3 regions of the Kitasatospora sp. NPDC058406 genome follow, and region 3 is predicted to be linked to each of the others. Evidence: riboswitches for the same ligand, from Rfam matches in the RefSeq annotation. Region 3 holds a riboswitch; each other region holds the start of a gene.

Region 1 (5,877 bases), on a different contig from region 3:
GGTGGAGATCACCAGCCCCGACGGCACGGTCTCGCTGTACACCTCGGTGAACCGGCCGTGCATGTCGGCGCCGTCCAGGATCCGCTGGGCCTCGGCCCGGTCCTTGCCGAGCACCCCCGGCACGGTGCCGTACAGCGCGCCGGAGAGCGCGTACGTGGTGCCGCCGACCAGCAGCACCAGGGCGGTCAGCACGGCCGTCCAGATCAGCGGCCGGCGGGGGAGGCGGCGCAGCCGGCCGGGGGCCCGGCGGGAACGGACCGGCGGCGGCTCGTCGTACGGGCGCGGCTCGGCGAGCAGCTGCTCCATCACGTCCGGCGGCACGTCCAGCACGCTGGTCCGCTCGACCGGGCGGCCGGCGGCGATCACCGAGGTGGGCTCGGCGGTCGGGTACTGCGGGCTGGGCCGGGTGGAGGCGGGCGGTTCGGCGTCCAGCTGGTCCGGGGTGAGCGTGCGGCGCACCCGCTGGAGGGCGGCGAGCAGCTCGACCGCGTCGTGGGGGCGGGCCGCGCGGTCGCGGGCGCAGGCGCCGGCCACTATCGCGTCCAGCCCGGGGCCGACGCCGGGCACGTCGGCGGAGGGGGCCGGAACGTCCTCGTGCAGGTGGCGGTACATCACCTGGACGGGGTTCTCGCCGGTGTGCGGGCGGTGTCCGGTGAGCATCTCGTAGAGCAGGATGCCGGCCGCGTAGACGTCCACCCGCTGGTCGGTCTCGTCGCCCGGTCGGATCTGTTCGGGCGCCAGGTAGGAGACGGTGCCGAGCACGGTGCCGGCGGTCGCGGCGGTGGAGGCGCCGTCGGCGGTGTTCAGCACCCGGACCAGTCCGAAGTCGGCGACCTTGACCAGGCCGTCGTCGGTGATCAGCACGTTCTCGGGCTTGACGTCGCGGTGGACCAGGCCGGCCCGGTGGGCGGCGCCGAGCGCGGCGAGCACCGGCTCCAGGATGTCCAGCGCGGCCCTGATGGAGAGCGCGCCGCGGTCGCGCAGCAGGTCGCGGAGGGTGCCGCCGGGGACGTACTCCATGGCGAGGAAAACGTTTCCGCCGTCCGCGCCCTGGTCGAAGACGTTGACCACGTTCGGGTGGGCGAGCCGGGCGACGGCCTTGGCCTCGCGGATGAACCGGGTCGTGAAGGCGGTGTCGCCGGCGAGCGTGGGGTGCATCACCTTGAGCGCCACGACCCGGTCGAGCCGGCTGTCGGTGCCCTGGTAGACGGTGGACATGCCGCCGGCCGCGATGCGCCGCTCGACCAGGTACCGGCCGTCGAGCAGGGTACCGATCAGGGGGTCGCGCAGTGCCATGTCCACCCGGCGAGTCTAGGGCTTGGGCCCCGGCCGGCCCCGGGAGGCACCGCTCCCGGGGCCGGTCTGTGCCCGGTTCGTGACACCGTGCGGCGGCGCCGGTGCCGGGGCCGCGTCGGAACGCCGGGTCAGAACGCCGGGTGCTCGCGGGTGTCCAGCTCGGCCCGGCCGGCCATCGCCGAGGAGGCCTCGGCGTGGAAGCGGCGCGGGATCCGGCCGGCCCGGTAGGCCAGCCGGCCGGCCTCGGCGGCGTGCCGCATCGCGTCGGCCATCAGCACCGGGTCCTGGGCGCGGGTGACGGCGGAGGCGAGCATCACGGCCGCGCAGCCCAGCTCCATCGCGAGGGCCACGTCGGAGGCGGTGCCGGCGCCGGCGTCCAGGATCACCGGGACGCCCGCGCTCTCCACGATCAGCTGGAAGTTGTGCGGGTTGCGGATCCCCAGGCCGGAGCCGATCGGGGAGCCGAGCGGCATGATCGCCGCGCAGCCGACGTCCTCCAGCTTCCGGGCCAGCACCGGGTCGTCGTTGGTGTACGGCAGGACGGTGAAGCCGTCGTCGACCAGGATCTCGGCGGCGTCCAGCAGTTCGATCGGGTCCGGCAGGAGGGTCCGCTCGTCGGCGATCACCTCCAGCTTCACCCAGTCGGTGCCGAGCGCCTCGCGGGCCAGCCGGGCCGTCAGCACGGCCTCGCCGGCGGTGAAGCAGCCCGCGGTGTTGGGCAGCACGCGGATGCCGTTGCGGGTCAGCACGTCGAGGACCGAGCCCTGGGTGGCGGCGTTGACCCGGCGCATCGCCACCGTGGTCAGCTCGGTGCCCGAGACCCGCAGCGCCTGCTCCAGGACCTCCAGGCTGGGGGCGCCGCCGGTGCCCATGATCAGGCGCGAGCCGAAGGCGGTACCGGCGATGGTGAAGGCGTCGTCGGCCATGTCAGCCTCCCTGGACGGCGGTGAGGATCTCGATCCGGTCGCCGGCGGAGAGCTCCGTGCGCGGCCAGTCGGTGCGTGGCACCACGGTCTCGTTCAGCGCGGCGGCGACCCCGGAGTGGGCCCGGCTGAGCGTGGCCACCACCTCGGCGAGGGTGGTCGGGGCGGCGACCGTCCGGGGCTCGCCGTTGACGTGCAGGGTGATGTCGCTCATGCGGGGACCTTCGTGAAGCGGGCGGGGGAGAACGGCTCGGCGAGGTCCGGCGTCACGCCGGTGGCCAGGTACTCGGCGAGCAGGTCGCCGGTGACCGGGGTGAGCAGCACCCCGTTGCGGTAGTGACCGGTGGCCGCGACCAGGCCGGGCAGCGCGGTCGGGCCGAGCAGCGGCGCGTTGTCGGGCGAGCCCGGGCGCAGACCGGCGGCGGTCTCGGTCAGCGGCAGCTCGGTGATGCCGGGGACCAGCTCGTGGGCGTCGCGGAGCAGCTCGTACACGCCGCCGGCGGTGACCGTGGTGTCGTACCCCTGCTCCTCGCTGGTGGCGCCGATCACCAGCTCGCCGTTCTCCCGCGGCACCAGGTAGAGGTGCTGCCCGCGGACCACCGCGCGGACGTTGCGGGAGAGGAACGGCCGGTACGCCTCGGGGACCAGCAGCCGAAGGATCTGGCCCTTGACCGGGCGGATCGCCGGCAGCACTCCCTCCGGCAGCCCCGGCAGCAGGTGGCTGCGGGAGCCGGCGGCGAGGACGACCTGGTCGGCGGTGACGCTCTCGCCGGTGGACAGCCGGGCGCCGACGGCGCGGTCGTGCTCGACCAGCAGTCCGACGGCCTCGGCGCGGTGCAGGAGCACGCCTGCGCGCTCGCAGGCGCGCACCAGGGCCCCGGCGAGCCGGCGGCCGTCGACCTGGTGGTCGTCGGTGACGTGCAGGCCGCCGCGGACGCCCGGGGCGAGCATCGGCTCCAGCCGGCGGGCCTCGCGGCCGGTGAGCCACTGCGAGTCCAGGCCGAGCCTGCGGTGGAAGTCGTGCAGTTCGCGCAGTTCCGCGCGGTCGTCGGAGTCCAGGGCGACCGCGATCGTGCCGCACTGCCGGTAGCCGGTGTCCTGGCCGCCGCTCGCCTCGGTGAGCTCGGCGGCGAAGGCCGCGTAGCGCTCGTTGGACGCCATGCCGAGGCGCAGCAGCGGCTCCTCGCCGTACTGGAGCTCGGTGACCGGGGCGAGCATCCCGGCCGCGACCTGGGCGGCGCCGCCGCCGTGCGCCGGGTCGGCCACGACCACGCGGAGCCCGCGCTGGGCCGCCCGCCAGGCGACCACGAGTCCGATGACGCCGCCGCCTATCACCAGCACGTCGGCCTGGGCGCCTTTCGCCAAGCGTGTCAAAGTCGCTGCTCTCCCTTCGCCGGTATGACCCGGATCAGGTTCGGACGGTCGCAGGCCGTTCCAGCCCGCCTCTCAGCCCGGTACGCCGGGCTCCCGTGATGGTGCCCCCACCATAACTCCGGGGGGTGCGGCCGTTGAAGGCGCGTACGAGGGGCGGAACGGGCCCCGGGCGGGCCGCCCGGACCGGACCGGAGGGCCCGGGGCCGGGCTGGGTACAGTGACGGGCGTGGCGGACAAGAGCGGGGCGGACCGGACGGATCAGGTGGTCGTGGTCGGCGCGGGGCTGGCGGGGGCCCAGTGCGCCCTCGTGCTGCGGCGCGACGGCTGGCAGGGGCGGATCGTGCTGGTCGGCGCGGAACCGCACGCGCCGTACGACCGGCCGCCGCTCTCCAAGGACGTGCTGCTCGGCAAGGCCGACACCACCGCCCTCGACCTCGACCTCGACTTCGGGCAGCTGGACGTCGAGCTCCTCACCGGCCGCCGGGCCACCGGCCTCACCCCCGGCGTGCTGCACACCGACGCCGGCGACCTGCCCTACGGCTCGCTGGTGATCGCCACCGGCGCCGAACCGCGCGCCCTGCCCGGCGCCGAGCGGGCCCACCTGCTGCACACCGTGGACGACGCGCTCGCCCTGCGCGCCCTGCTCCGCCCGGGCCTGCGCCTGGCGCTGGTCGGCGCGGGCTGGATCGGCGCCGAGGTGGCCACCGCCGCCCGGGCCGCCGGCTGCGAGGTGACCGTCGTCGAGGCGGGCCCGGCCCCCGTCCCCGGCGCCCTGCCCACCGAGATCGGCCGGGTGATGGCCGGCTGGTACGCCGAGGCGGGGGTCGAGCTGCGCTGCGGCGTGGGGGTCGCCGCCGTCGAACCGGGCGCGGTGCTGCTCGCCGACGGCTCGCACCTGCCGGCCGACGAGGTGGTGGTCGGCGTCGGGGCCCGCCCGGCGACCGGCTGGCTGGCCGGCTCCGGCGTGGAGCTGGACGCGGCCGGCGCCGTCCTGGTGGACGAGCGGCTGCGCACCGGCCTGCCCCGCGTCTTCGCGGCCGGCGACTGCGTCAGCTACCCCTCGGCGCGCTCCGGCGTCCGCCTGGCCGTCCAGCACTGGGACCACGCGCTGCAGTCCGCCACGGCGGCGGCGGCCTCGGTGCTCGGCACGGACGCGCCGCCGTACGACCCGGTGCAGTACTTCTGGTCCGAGCAGTTCGGCCGCAGGGCGCAGTACGCCGGGCGGCACGCCGAGGGCGACGAACTGCTCTGGCGCGGTTCGCCGGACGGGCCGGACTGGTCGGTGCTCTGGCTGCGCGACGGCGCCCTGCGCGCGCTGCTCGCCGTCGACCGCCCGCGCGATCTGACCCAGGGCCGACGGCTGGTCGAACGCGGTGCGGTGCTGGACAGGGCCCGTGCGGCGGACCCCGCGGTACCGCTGAAGTCGGCCGTCGCCGGGTAGTCCGCGGGGCCGATTGGTGCGCGGCGGGCCGCGGAGGTGGCAGTCTGGTGACGTGAGTGAGATCGAAAGCAAGATTGAAGCCCTGGTCACCGACTGGATGTACCTGCCCGACATCTCGGAGCAGTGGGGGGTCCGGGTCACCGAGGTGCGTGACATGGTCAAGCACGGCGGACTGATCGCCGTGCGCCGCGGCCCGAACAGGTCGCTGCAGGTCCCGGCCGCGTTCATCGACGGCACCGGGCTGGTCAAGCACCTGTCCGGAACGCTGACCGTGCTGCGCGACTGCGGCTACAACGACGTGGAGATCCTGGAGTGGCTCTTCACCGAGGACCCGTCGCTCCCCGGCAGCCCGATCCAGGCGCTGCAGGAGAACCGCGGCACCGAGGTCAAGCGCCGCGCCCAGGCGATGCTGATCTGATGGCGGCCGACACCCGGCGTCGGAGTCTCGCCGACGCCCGGCTCTACCTGTGCACCGACGCCCGCCGTGAGCAGGGCGACCTCGCCCAGTTCCTCGACGCGGCGCTGGCCGGCGGGGTGGACATCGTCCAGCTGCGGGACAAGGGCCTGGAGGCCAGGCAGGAACTCGCGGCGCTGGAGGTCTTCGCCGACGCCTGCCGGCGGCACGGCGCGCTGCTCGCCGTCAACGACCGCGCCGACGTCGCCCATGCGGCCGGACCGGACGTGCTGCACCTCGGGCAGGACGACCTGCCGGTGCCGGCCGCCCGCGCGATCCTCGGCGACGACGTACTGATCGGGCGGTCCTGCCACGCCGAGTCCGAGGTGGACGCGGCGATCGCGGAGCCCGGCGTGGACTACTTCTGCACCGGGCCGGTCTGGCCGACC
Region 2 (5,877 bases), on a different contig from region 3:
ACCCGGCCGAGCGGTACCCGTTCTCGTCGATGAACCGCGCCAGCGCCTGGAAGGAACCCAGCGTGTCGTCCATCGAACCGCGGTGCACCACGGTCACCGCTTCCTCGATCTCCGGCAGGTCGACCACCGCGAAGCCGTGCTCCCCACCCGGCTCCACCGTGGCCCCGACCGGCACGGCCACCCGTACCAGCACCGCCGCCCCGTCCCCGTCCGGGAGGTCCTCGTAGCAGGCGACGGACGGTCCCGTCTCCGCCACTCCGGCCGCCGCCAGCCTGCCGCAGAGCTCCGCGAACAGCGGCCCGACCACCGGCCCGACGTCCTCCGGCTCGTAGCTCGCAGCGACCGCCGTCAACTCGGCCACCCGCACCGACGGCACGCGCTTCACCACGACATCGTGCGTGGACATGGTCCCCTCGCTCTCGATCGTCCGGAGCCTCGCCTCGACCCGGGTCAGCCGCTCCGCGTCCGCCGCCATCGCTGCGGCGAGCTCGGCCCGCCGCAGCCGCAGCATCCCGCGCAGCTCGGCCGCGCCCACCTCCTCGTCCAGGACGGCCCGCACCTGCTGCAGCGTGAAGCCGAGGTCCTTGAGGGCGATGACGCGGTTGAGCCGGGCGAGTTGGGCCGCCTCGTAACAGCGGTAGCCACTGACCGGGTCGACCCGGGCCGGGCGTAGCAGCCCGATCGCGTCGTAGTGGCGCAGCATGCGGATCGACACCCGGCCGTGCTTGGCGAAGTCTCCGATGTTGAACATGATGCCTCCAGTGCAGACCCTCACACCGTGTCATGGTCAAGCAGCGGGACTCCGCCCTCCCTGCACTCCTCCCCGCCTTCCTCCCCGTACTCCTCCCGGTCGCCCTCTCGCCGTCGTCGTGCCCGGACCGTCCCCGCCGCTCAGTCCGTGACGTCGAACCCCCGCCGGTCCCCCAGTGCCTGCAGGCTCCGCTGCCCGGGGATCCCGTTCGCGTCGCCGCCCGAGTAGCCGAGGCTGCGCTGGAACGCCGCGTACGCCTGCACCGACCGGGTGCCGAGCGAGCCGTCCACCCAGCGCTGCTCCAGGAACCCCTCGTCGGCCAGCGCCTGTTCGACGATCCGGACCTCGCCGCCGTACGTCTGATGGCCCTGCTCGGCCCCCGGATCGGTACGCGCCGCCGCCACGACGTGGGCCAGCGAGACGCGCCGCGGCGAGGGCAGCCGGCCGAGCAGCCTGCGCAGTGACCCCTCGCCCGGGACCCCGTCCGCGTCGGGCCCCGACAGGCCCAGACTGTGCTGGAAATCCTGGTAGTTGAGGGTGTCGGCGTCCCGCCAGTCCTGGTCCGGCCCGGACTGGTAGTGCCGTCCGAAGCCCTGCCGGACCAGCGCCTGGCCCACCTCCAGGACGTGCGGCCCGTGCGCCCCGTAGCCGTACTCCAGGCCGTTGAGGGTCACCCGGTACCGGGCCGGGCCGGTGGAATCGGCCCGCGGCGGGGGCACCGGCGCCCCGCCGCCCGCCTCCGCCACGATGCCGGGCAGCACGACCTCGCGGAACTGCCGGGCCCGAACCTCCCCCGGGCAGGCCGTCCCACCGTCCGACCACTCCGGGAACATCCGGTGCACCCCGAACCCGGCGGCGTCCGAGGACGGGCAGGCCCGTAGCGGGATGTCGTGCCGCTGGTGCAGCCATACGCCGAGCGCGATCAGCGCCCTCACCTGCGCGTCCGTCCACGGGTCGGTGCTCCGGTCGTCACTCGCCGACTCGATGCTCACCGCCCCGGTGCCGTCGGCCCGGCGGTTGGCGCGCATGTTGGCGTCGGCGCGGGTCTCGGTGCCGACGAACTGACCGACCGAGCCGTCGTACCCCACCCCGAAGTGCGACTCCAGGTTGGTCGAGTCCCGCCAGTACTCGTACATCCGCCGCGGCGTCCACGGCGCCGCCACACTGTGGAAGATCACCTGCGTCGGCGTGATCGCCGCCTGCTCGTCCGACTCGGGCTGGAGCTCCATCTTCTCCGCACCGGGGTACCAGGCCATCCGTCTCTCCTCGCCAGGCCCAGGGCAGTCCGCCCCTTGCATCCGGCTAAACGAGACGCACACCCCCACACGAGGACACCTCGGCCCCAAACCCCCCGTTCAGGTGAAACCGGGACAACTCTGCTCCCCCGGGCCCCACCTCCCCCCACCCCCGAGAACACCGAAGGCGGGTGCCGGAAGCTTCCGGCACCCGCCTTGAGCAGGTGGTTTTCTCCAACCAGCGGAGAGCGTGGGATTCGAACCCACGGTACGGGGTCACCGCACGACAGTTTTCAAGACTGTTCCCTTAGGCCGCTCGGGCAGCTCTCCAGGCGGAGGTCAGCCTAACGGGTCCGGCGGGCTTCGGTGCACCGGGTTTCGGGGCGGGGTGGGGTCAGTTGTCGCCGACGCGCTCGGCGAGGGTGACCTTGGTGTTCAGGGTCTGGCCGTTGCGGGTGTACTCGACGTCGACGGTCTCGCCGGGCTTGTGCGTCCAGATCTTGCTGACCAGGGCGGGACCGTTCTCGATCGGGCTGCCGCCGAGCTTGGTGATGACGTCGCCCGGCTTGAGGCCGGCCTTGTCGGCGGCGCCGCCGGGGGTGACGGCCGGGGTGCCCTGGATGTCGCGGGTCTGGATCTGGGCGCCGTCGCCCTTGTAGTCGTCGTTGCGCAGGACGTCGAGCTTCGCGTACACCGGCTTGCCGGTCTTGATCAGGGTCTCGGCGACCCACTTGGCCTGGTTGACCGGGATCGCGAAGCCCAGGCCGATGGAGCCGGCCCGGCCGTTGCTGGAGGCGTTGGACTGGATCGCCGAGTTGATGCCGATCACCGCGCCGCCGGAGTCGAGCAGCGGACCGCCGGAGTTGCCGGGGTTGATGGAGGCGTCGGTCTGCAGGGCGTTCATGTAGGAGGACTGGGCGCCGGTCTCGTCGCCGGAGGCGACCGGGCGGTCCTTGGCGCTGATGATGCCGGTGGTGACCGTGGACTCCAGGCCGTACGGGGCGCCGATGGCGATGGTGGAGTCGCCGACGTTGACCTTGTCGGAGTCGGCCAGCGGAAGCGGCGTCAGCTTGCCCTTGGGCGGGCTGTCGAGCTTGATGACGGCGACGTCGTAGCCCTCGGCGCGGCCGAGCACGGACGCGTTGTAGGACGAGCCGTCGGCGAACTTGACGGTCAGTTTGCCGCCGCTGGACGCGGGCGCGACCACGTGGTTGTTGGTGAGGATGTGGCCCTCGGTGTCGAAGACGAAGCCGGTGCCGGTGCCCGACTCGCCGTTGCCCTGCGCCTTGATGGTGACGACGCTGGGCAGCGCCTTCTGCGCGATGCCGGCCACCGAACCCGGGGCGGCCTCGTTCTTCTGGGAGTTGTTGGCTTGGACGGTGGTGCTGGTGCGGTCGGCTGCGGCGCTGACGCCCTTGTCGTCACGGTCCGCGACGACGACGCCGACCGCGCCGCCGGCGATGCCCGCGACCAGGGCGACGGCCGCGACCAGGGCGATCAGGCCGCCGCGCTTCTTGCGCGGGCCGCCGGGCGTGGGGGCGCCGGGGTACTCGGACGGGTAGCCGAGCGGGCCGCCGGGGCCACCGGGCGCGCCCGGGCCGCCCGGGGTGATGTCGTGCGCGGCCCAGCCGCCGAGCGGCTGGCCGGCGCCGAACGGGTGGTGCTGGCCGGTCGCGCCGTGGCCCTGCGGCGCGGCCGGGGCGCCGTACGGGTCGTGGGCGGCGAGGGCGGCCGGCGGGACCGGCGTGCCGGGAGCCGGCGTGGCGTACGGGTTGCCGACCGGCGCGGCCGGTGCCACCGGGGCGGCCGGCGCGGGCGGCAGGACCGGCGGCGGGGCGTCGAGGTACCCCGCGTCGGCGGCCGGCGCCGGGGCGGCGGGCGCCGGCTCCGGGGCGCTGACCTTGCTGAACGCCAGCGTGGGCGTGAACCCGCCGTTGCCGCCGTTGCCGCCGTCGGCGGCCGGAGCGGCCTGATCGGACGGGGACCGTTCGGCAGCGGGCGTCGCTACGGGGGAGGGGACGGCCGCAGACTGCTGCGCCGGACCGTCAGGACCGGGAACCACCACCCCCTGGCCGCCGGAGGGCTGCTCCCCCTGCGGCCCGGTGGACCCAACCTCGCGCTCGGTGCTCACGGACGACCTCCATAGCTGACAGGACCAACAACCATAGTTTTTCGCACACTCGATTCGATTGCCGTAAGGAGGCTTCTGAAGAAGTCATAAGAATCCTTAGGCCGGCCAGACAAACCCCGGAACATCCGGCCCCGCGGGCCCCCTGCGCGCCGGCTCCGCGCCCGGGCCACAGCCCCTTCGTACCCCCACCGCACTCCCGCCACGTTCCTGCCGCACCCCCGCCGCGCCCCTGCCGCACTCCGTCGGCCCCGGCCCCCGGGCCCCCTGGCCTTGGCGTTCTCCGCCGTGCCGGTTAGCCTGTCGCTCACAACTGACACGCGGGAGCTTGGACCCACCAGGCTGAGAGTGCGCCGGTCGACCGTACGCCACGGAATCCGCGGGCGGGCGTCGAGGGGGCGCAGACCGCCGGAACCTGTCCGGGTAATGCCGGCGTAGGGAGTATCGGCCATGCCGCCTGCTTCGCCATCCTCGTCCTCGGGTACGCCCGCGTCCAAGGGTCTGCCCCCCTCCGGGGACGCCGGGGGCACCGTCCCCGGTTCCCGGGCGGCCGATTCCGGCCGTCCCGCCGGTCCCGCCGGTGCCGCCGTCCTGGACCGCCCCGCGGCACCGGCCGGAGCCCGTGTGGAGGCGCCGCTGGTGCTGGACACCGAGCCGCCGCGCACGCTCCGCTTCCGCGACCACTTCGCGCTCTGGATGAACCTCGGCGTCTCGCTCATCGGCTTCACCACCGCCGCCACCGTGCTCGGGGCGCCGGGCAGCGAGCTGTCGCTGGCCGCCGCCGTGACGGCGATCGTGGCCGGCACCGTGGTCGGCACCGCGATGCTCGGGGTGGCCGCGTTGATCGGCGCCCGCACCGGCGCGCCCGCCATGGCGAACCTGCGCGGGCTGTTCGGGACCCGGCTCTCGTACGTGCCGACGGTGCTCAACATCGTCCAGTGCATCGGCTGGGGCGTGTACGAGCTGCTGGTGATCGCGATGGGCGCGCAGACCGTCGTCGGTACCGGCGGCTACCGCTGGGTGTTCGTCGTGCTGGCCGGTGCCGTCACCACCGCGCTGACCATCTGGCCGCTCGGCGCGATCGCGGTGCTGCGCCGCTTCGTCGCCGCGGCGGTGGCGGTCGCGATGGTGTACTTCACCGTCCAGCTGGGCCGCAACGGCGTGTCCGACCCGGGCGCGGGCAACTGGCACGGCTTCCTGAAGGCGACCGACGCGATGATCGCGGTGTCGATCTCCTTCGTACCGCTGGCCGCCGACTACACCCGGCACTCGCGCACCCCGCGCTCGGCGTTCTGGGGCAGCTTCTCCGGCTACACCGTGGCGCAGGTCTGGTGCTACGTGCTCGGTCTGTTCGCGCTGCTCCAGGCGGACGGGGACGCCACCCGGATCTTCGACTCCTTCCTCGGCGTCTGGGCCGGCTGGCTGTTCCTGCTGGTGCTGGTGCTCCGCGAGACCGACCAGTCGTTCGCCAACGTGTACTCGACCGCGATGTCGATCCACAACCTGCTGCCGAAGGTCGACCGCCGGGTGCTGACCGGGGGCACCGGGGTGCTCATCACCGTGCTGGCCCTGCAGATCACCGAGTTCACCGACTCGTACTACGCCTTCCTGGGCCTGATCGGCTCGATCTTCGTGCCGATGTTCGCGGTGCTCGTGGTCGACTACTTCCTCGGGGCCGGCCGGCGCGGCTGGAACCTCTCCGCCGACGCGCCGTCCCGCTGGCTGATGCTGCTGCCGTGGGCCCTCGGCTTCGCCACCTACCA
Region 3 (5,877 bases):
TGAGGCCACGGGCGTGCAGGGCGGTGGCGTAGGTGTCGGCGAGGTCGGCGAGTTCGCCGCGACGGATCCGGACCCGGGTGGTGCCGAGCCGGGTGTGCCGCAGGACGGCCGGGCGGTCGGGGTGGACGGTGCGCAGCGCGTGGGCGAGCCGGTCGAGCATCGGGTGTCCTCGGCGAGGGAGTCTGGCGGGTGCTGGGTCAGGGCAGGGGCAGGGGCAGGGGCAGGGGCCGGGTCAGGGGCTCGGGGCAGGGGCCCGGGTCGGCGCGGAGGGTGGGGCGGCGAGGAGTGGGACGGCGCCGGGACCGGGACGGTTGCCGGGGTCCGCCGTGCTCAGCGGACGTCGACGGAGCGTGGTCCGGCGCCGCGCTCCAGGTACCAGCGCGCCGTGCCGACCACCCCGTAGGCGCGGATCCGCCGGGTGGAGTTCTGCACCACCATGTCCCGGCGGTGCACGATCGCCGTGCTGTGCCGGCGGACCCGGTTGATGAACGTGCGGTCGGTGGGCGAGGGCCGGCGCGGCATGCCGCCGACGGCCTGGTACAGCTCGGCGGTGATCGCCATGTTGTTGCCGGCGTGCATCCGGTACGGGGTGAGGTAGCCGTGCCGGCGCCGGTGCGCGGGCCGGATCCGGCCGAAGAAGGCGCCCAGCGCGACCAGGAGCAGGAAGACGGCCCGCCCGGTCGGCCCGTGCTCGTCGCGGCGGGCGGTGACCCGGCCGCAGACCAGGCCGCCCCCGGCGCACATCCCGGCCCGGGCGGCGGCGCTCCAGCCGGGCTCGGGCAGGCAGTCGGCGTCGGTGCGGGCGAGCAGCGTCGCGCCGTGCGCGATGGCGTGCCGGAAGGCGGTGTCGACCGCCGAGCCGACGCCCTTCTCCGGCTCGACCAGCACCTCGACGGGGAAGGGCGCCCGGGCGGCGAAGGCGCGGACGGCGGCCACCGTGCCGTCGGTCGAGCCGTTGTCGGCGACCAGCAGGGTGAACTCCCTGTCCCGTTGGGCGGCGAGGGCGTCCAGGGCGCCGGTGATCCGGGCCTCCTCCTGGTAGGCGGGGACGACGACCCAGAGCCGGTGGCCGTCCGTCCGGGGGGTCGCCGGGGTGCTCACGACGCCTCCCAGACCATCGTCATCAGGCTGACGCCGCCGCCCAGGCCGAGCAGGAGCACCTTGTCTCCGGTATTCAACTCGTGTCTTATTCGGTCGAGTTGGATGCCGAGCGTAGCGCTGGCGACGTTTCCCAGCTCGGGCACGGTGACCACCAGCTTCTCCGCCGGCACCCCGGTGAGCTCGACGAACCGCTCCAGGTAGGGGACGGTCACCTGGTGCACCAGCACCCGGGCGTAGTCGTCCCAGCCGAGGCCGGTGCGGGCGGCCACCCGGGTCAGGATGTCCCCGCCGATCTTCTCGAAGACGCCGCGCAACTCCTTGCCGCCGCCCCGGAAGTAGCTGTACTCGTCGCCGCGCGGGTGCCGCGAGCCGCCGCCCGGGATCCCGCCGACCTCCCAGTGTTCGGAGGCGGTCTCGGTCTCGATGTCGAGGATGCCGCCGCGTTCCACCGCCTCGACCACGACGGCGGCGCCGGCGTCGCCGAAGGTGTAGCCGGCGAACCCGTCGCGGAAGTCGGCGAGGCCGTCCGGGTCGCGCCGCATGGCCCGGCTCGGCGTCTCGCCGGTGACCACCAGGGCGCGCCGGGCCCGGCCGGCGAGGATCATCGCGCGGGCCAGGTCGATGCCGTTGAGGAAGCTGTTGCAGGCGTTGCTGACGTCCAGCGCGTGTGCGCGGGAGCCGAGTTCGGCCTGGACGAGGTGGGCCGTGGCGGGCTCGCAGACGTCCCGGGTGGCCGAGGCGTACAGCAGCAGGTCGAGGTCGAGCGGGTCCAGTCCGCGGGCGGCGAGGGCGCGCCGGGCGGCGCCCACGGCCAGCGTGGAGGCGTACTCGCCCTCGGCCGCGAAGTGCCGGGTGACGATGCCGGTGGCCTTCTCGAACGTCCGCTCCGGCAGGCGGAGTCGGCCGCCGGCGGTGACCTCGTCCTGGAGCTGCTGGGAGGTCAGACGGCGGGCGGGCAGGTGGGCTCCGACGGCGGTGATGCCGATCCGCGCGGTGGCTGCAGGGTGCATGTCCCCATCGTCCGGCGGACGCACCCGCGCCCACCTGAGTACCCGTACTCAGGTGGGCGCGGGCGGCTACCCAGTCACGTCACTCCTCCGTGGTCCGGTCCGCGGGCACCCGGTCCGCCGGCGTGCGGTCGACCGGAATCTGCTGGACGGCCGCAGCCGGTGCCGCGGTGGGTGCCGCGGCCGGTGCGGCCTCCGGCCCGATGGTGGTCAGCAGCTGGCGGGCCAGGCCGAGCCCGGTGCCGCCCATGGTGAGCGCCTTGGCGAACAGCTCGCCCATTCCGTCGGCGCCGTTGAGCAGCACCATGTGCTCGACGTGGCCGAACGACTCGGCGGCGGCCAGCACGATGTCCGGCCACTTCTCCGCCAACTCCTGTGCGACCAGAGCCTCCTGGTTCTCGGCCAGCGCGTCGGCACGGGCCTTGAGGCCCTCGGCCTTGGCGAGACCGAGAGCCCGGACGGCCTGCGCGTCCGCCAGACCGCGTGCCTCGGCGGACGCCGCCTCCGCCTCGCCGGTGGCCCTGGTCGCCTCGGCGGCGGCCAGGCCGCGCAGCTTGGTGGCCTCCGCCTCGGCCTGGGCCGCGATGCGGACCCGGCCGGCCTCGGCCGCCGCCTTCAGCTCGGTCTCCTGGGCCTGGGCCTGGGCGGCGGAGATCCGGGCGTCACGGTCGGCGTCCGCCGTGGTCCGGGTGTCGTACGCCCGGGCGTCGGCCGGTTTGCGGACGTCGATCTGGAGCTGCTGCTCCTTCCGCTGGGCCTCCAGCTCGGCGACCCGGGTCTCCTGGACCACCACCTGCTGCCGGGCGCCGGCGTCGGCGAGCGGGCCGGCCTGTCGGGCCCTGGCGTTGGCGGTGTCCCGTTCGGCCTGGTAGGAGGCCTGCTGGATCTCGCTGTTGCGGGTCGCCTCGGCCTTGCGGGCGGCCGCCTCCTGCTCGGCCTCGGTGGCCAGCCGGTCGGCGTGCGCCTGCGCGATCCGGGCGTCCCGCTGGACGGCTGCGGCGTGCGGGATGGCGAGGTTCTTGATGTAGCCGGTCGGGTCGATGATCTCCTGGATCTGCAGGGTGTCGATGATCAGCCCGAGCTTCTCCATCTCCAGCCCCGAGGCGGCCCTGGTCTCCCCGGTGAGCCGCTCGCGGTCGCGGATCATGTCCTCGACGGTGAGCCCGCCGACGATCGACCGCAGGTGTCCGGCGAAGACGTTGTGGACGCGCTGGCTGATCAGCTTCTGCTGGTCGAGGAAACGGCGGGCGGCGTTGGCGATCGAGACGTCGTCGTCGCCGACCTTGAAGATCACCACGCCCTTCACCCGGACCGGGATTCCCTGCGTGGTGACGCACTCGACGTTCAGTTCGGCCTCGTTGAGGTCCAGCGAGAGCCGCCGGACGCCCTGCAGGCCGGGGGTGACGAGGGTCCCCCGGCCGGTGACGATCCGGAATCCCAGCCCGTCGCCGACCCCCTCGGTCCGGTGCCGGGAGCCGGAGATGATCAGAGCCTCGTTCGGCTCGGCCACCCGCCACATGAGTTTGAAGAGTGTGATTCCGAGGAGCAGTGTCGCGACCACCGCTCCGGGGATGAGGTACACCATGGTTCAACTCCCCCTTCCGGCGCAGGAGATGCGCCGTCTCGGATTCTCCGCCGGAGCCAAACCGATGGAAAGGGAAGTGACATGACGCTCTGTCACAAGGTCGTCACGGGCCTATGGGCGCTACGTACACGGTGCGCGGCGGCTGGTACTCGATCACCAACACCGGTGTGCCGACCGGCAGTCGGTCCCCCGGTACGGCGAGGTAGGCGAGGAACGCCTCGGCGCCCTGCCGCTCCGGGACGTGCACCATCACCTCGCCGACCAGCCCCGTGCCGACCGTCCCGGTGACCCGCCCCGTGCTTCCGACCACGCCGGCCTCCCTCTCGTCGTCCCCGCCGTCGACCCCGCGACTGCCAGTCTGCCCGGCCGGGGCCCGATTGCCGGTCCGCTCGGCCGCGACCGTCCGATTTGCCGGATTCGACACCCGTCGGCCGGCCGTTCCGACCCCCTCTGGACCTCCGGCGTTCCGCTCGCTACGGTGTTGGACGTCATGCGCAGGCAACACGGCCTGCGGACACGGGAGCTCGGAGCACCGGGCTGAGAGGGCGCTGACCGGAACGTCGTCCGACGTGCCGACCGCTGCGTCGACCGCAGGAACCTGACCGGGTAATGCCGGCGTAGGGAGTAGAAGGTCTGATGACCACGTTCGACGCACAGCCGCAGTCTGCCCGGAACTCCGCCGTCTCCAGCGCGGGTACCGGCTACCCGACCCCGGCCTGGCGCAAGGCCTACCGCGACGGGTCCCGCCCCGACCTGCGCGTTCCGTACCGCGAGGTCGTGCTCACCAACGGGAAGACCGTCCCGCTGTACGACACCTCCGGGCCGTACACCGATCCGGCCTACGAACCCGACGTGCGGCGCGGCCTGCCGGCCCTGCGCGACTCCTGGATCCGTCAGCGCGGCGACGTCGAGGAGTACGACGGGCGCGAGGCGCGCCCCGAGGACGACGGCATCAAGCACACCTCGCCGCGCGGCGGAAACCTGCGCAACCTCGACGCGGTCTTCCCCGGCCGTCCGCGCCGCCCGCTGCGCGGACGCAGCGGTGCCGTCACCCAGCTGGCCTACGCCAAGCGCGGCGTCGTGACGCCCGAGATGGAGTTCGTCGCCCTGCGCGAGGGCCTGGCGGCCGAGTTCGTGCGCGACGAGGTCGCCCGCGGGCGCGCCGTCATCCCGGTCAACGTGAACCACCCCGAGGTGGAGCCGGCCGTCATCGGCACCAACTTCCTGGTGAAGATCAACGCGAACATCGGCAACTCCGCCGTCACCTCCTCGATCGAGGAGGAGGTGGAGAAGATGACCTGGGCCACCCGCTGGGGCGCCGACACCGTCATGGACCTCTCCACCGGCCGCAACATCCACACCACCCGCGAGTGGATCCTGCGCAACTCCCCCGTGCCGATCGGGACCGTGCCGCTCTACCAGGCGCTGGAGAAGGTCGACGGCCGGGCGGAGGAGCTCAGCTGGGACGTCTACCGCGACACAGTCATCGAGCAGTGCGAGCAGGGCGTCGACTACATGACCGTCCACGCGGGCGTGCTGCTGCGGTACGTTCCGCTGACGGCCCGCCGCAAGACCGGCATCGTCTCGCGCGGCGGATCGATCATGGCCGCCTGGTGCCTGGCGCACCATCAGGAGAACTTCCTCTACACCAACTTCGCGGAGCTCTGCGACATCCTCGCGCGCTACGACGTCACCTTCTCGCTCGGTGACGGCCTGCGCCCCGGTTCGATCGCCGACGCCAACGACGAGGCGCAGTTCGCCGAGCTGGAGACGCTGGGCGAGCTGGGACGGATCGCCCGCGCGCGGGACGTCCAGGTGATGATCGAGGGTCCGGGCCACGTCCCGATGAACAAGATCAAGGAGAACATGGATCTCCAGAAGGAGATCTGCGACGAGGCCCCGTTCTACACCCTCGGCCCGCTCACCACGGACGTCGCGCCCGGCTACGACCACATCACCTCCGGCATCGGGGCGGCGATGATCGCCTGGTGGGGCACCGCGATGCTCTGCTACGTCACGCCCAAGGAACACCTGGGCCTGCCGAACCGGGACGACGTGAAGACCGGCGTCATCACCTACAAGATCGCCGCCCACGCCGCCGACCTCGCCAAGGGCCACCCGGGCGCCCAGGACTGGGACGACGCCCTCTCCGACGCCCGCTTCGAGTTCCGCTGGGAGGACCAG

What was found. Region 3 has a riboswitch for thiamine pyrophosphate ahead of thiC (phosphomethylpyrimidine synthase ThiC). Riboswitches for the same ligand answer to the same signal wherever they lie in the genome.
Region 1: linked by a shared signal. The riboswitch ahead of thiO (glycine oxidase ThiO) and the one ahead of thiC (phosphomethylpyrimidine synthase ThiC) in region 3 are both predicted to bind thiamine pyrophosphate.
Region 2: linked by a shared signal. The riboswitch ahead of ACFWOG_RS17840 (purine-cytosine permease family protein) and the one ahead of thiC (phosphomethylpyrimidine synthase ThiC) in region 3 are both predicted to bind thiamine pyrophosphate.

Annotation. Positions count from the first base shown of each region.
Region 1 is NZ_JBHXKE010000002.1:6,575-12,451, reverse strand. Features, by position in the region: gene pknB (Stk1 family PASTA domain-containing Ser/Thr kinase) at 1-1,296, opposite strand, end outside; gene ACFWOG_RS00570 (thiazole synthase) at 1,425-2,222, opposite strand; gene thiS (sulfur carrier protein ThiS) at 2,224-2,433, opposite strand; gene thiO (glycine oxidase ThiO) at 2,430-3,584, opposite strand; TPP riboswitch at 3,588-3,700, opposite strand; gene ACFWOG_RS00555 (NAD(P)/FAD-dependent oxidoreductase) at 3,820-5,034, shown strand; gene ACFWOG_RS00550 (Rv2175c family DNA-binding protein) at 5,087-5,452, shown strand; gene thiE (thiamine phosphate synthase) at 5,452-5,877, shown strand, end outside.
Region 2 is NZ_JBHXKE010000080.1:24,645-30,521, forward strand. Features, by position in the region: gene ACFWOG_RS17820 (MerR family transcriptional regulator) at 1-751, opposite strand, end outside; gene ACFWOG_RS17825 (peptidoglycan-binding protein) at 892-2,007, opposite strand; tRNA gene ACFWOG_RS17830 (tRNA-Ser) at 2,229-2,316, opposite strand; gene ACFWOG_RS17835 (trypsin-like peptidase domain-containing protein) at 2,381-4,117, opposite strand; TPP riboswitch at 4,425-4,572, shown strand; gene ACFWOG_RS17840 (purine-cytosine permease family protein) at 4,739-5,877, shown strand, end outside.
Region 3 is NZ_JBHXKE010000139.1:12,481-18,357, reverse strand. Features, by position in the region: gene ACFWOG_RS25155 (class I adenylate-forming enzyme family protein) at 1-160, opposite strand, end outside; gene ACFWOG_RS25150 (glycosyltransferase family 2 protein) at 331-1,101, opposite strand; gene ACFWOG_RS25145 (3-oxoacyl-[acyl-carrier-protein] synthase III C-terminal domain-containing protein) at 1,098-2,111, opposite strand; gene ACFWOG_RS25140 (SPFH domain-containing protein) at 2,191-3,693, opposite strand; gene ACFWOG_RS25135 (hypothetical protein) at 3,797-4,003, opposite strand; TPP riboswitch at 4,200-4,334, shown strand; gene thiC (phosphomethylpyrimidine synthase ThiC) at 4,330-5,877, shown strand, end outside.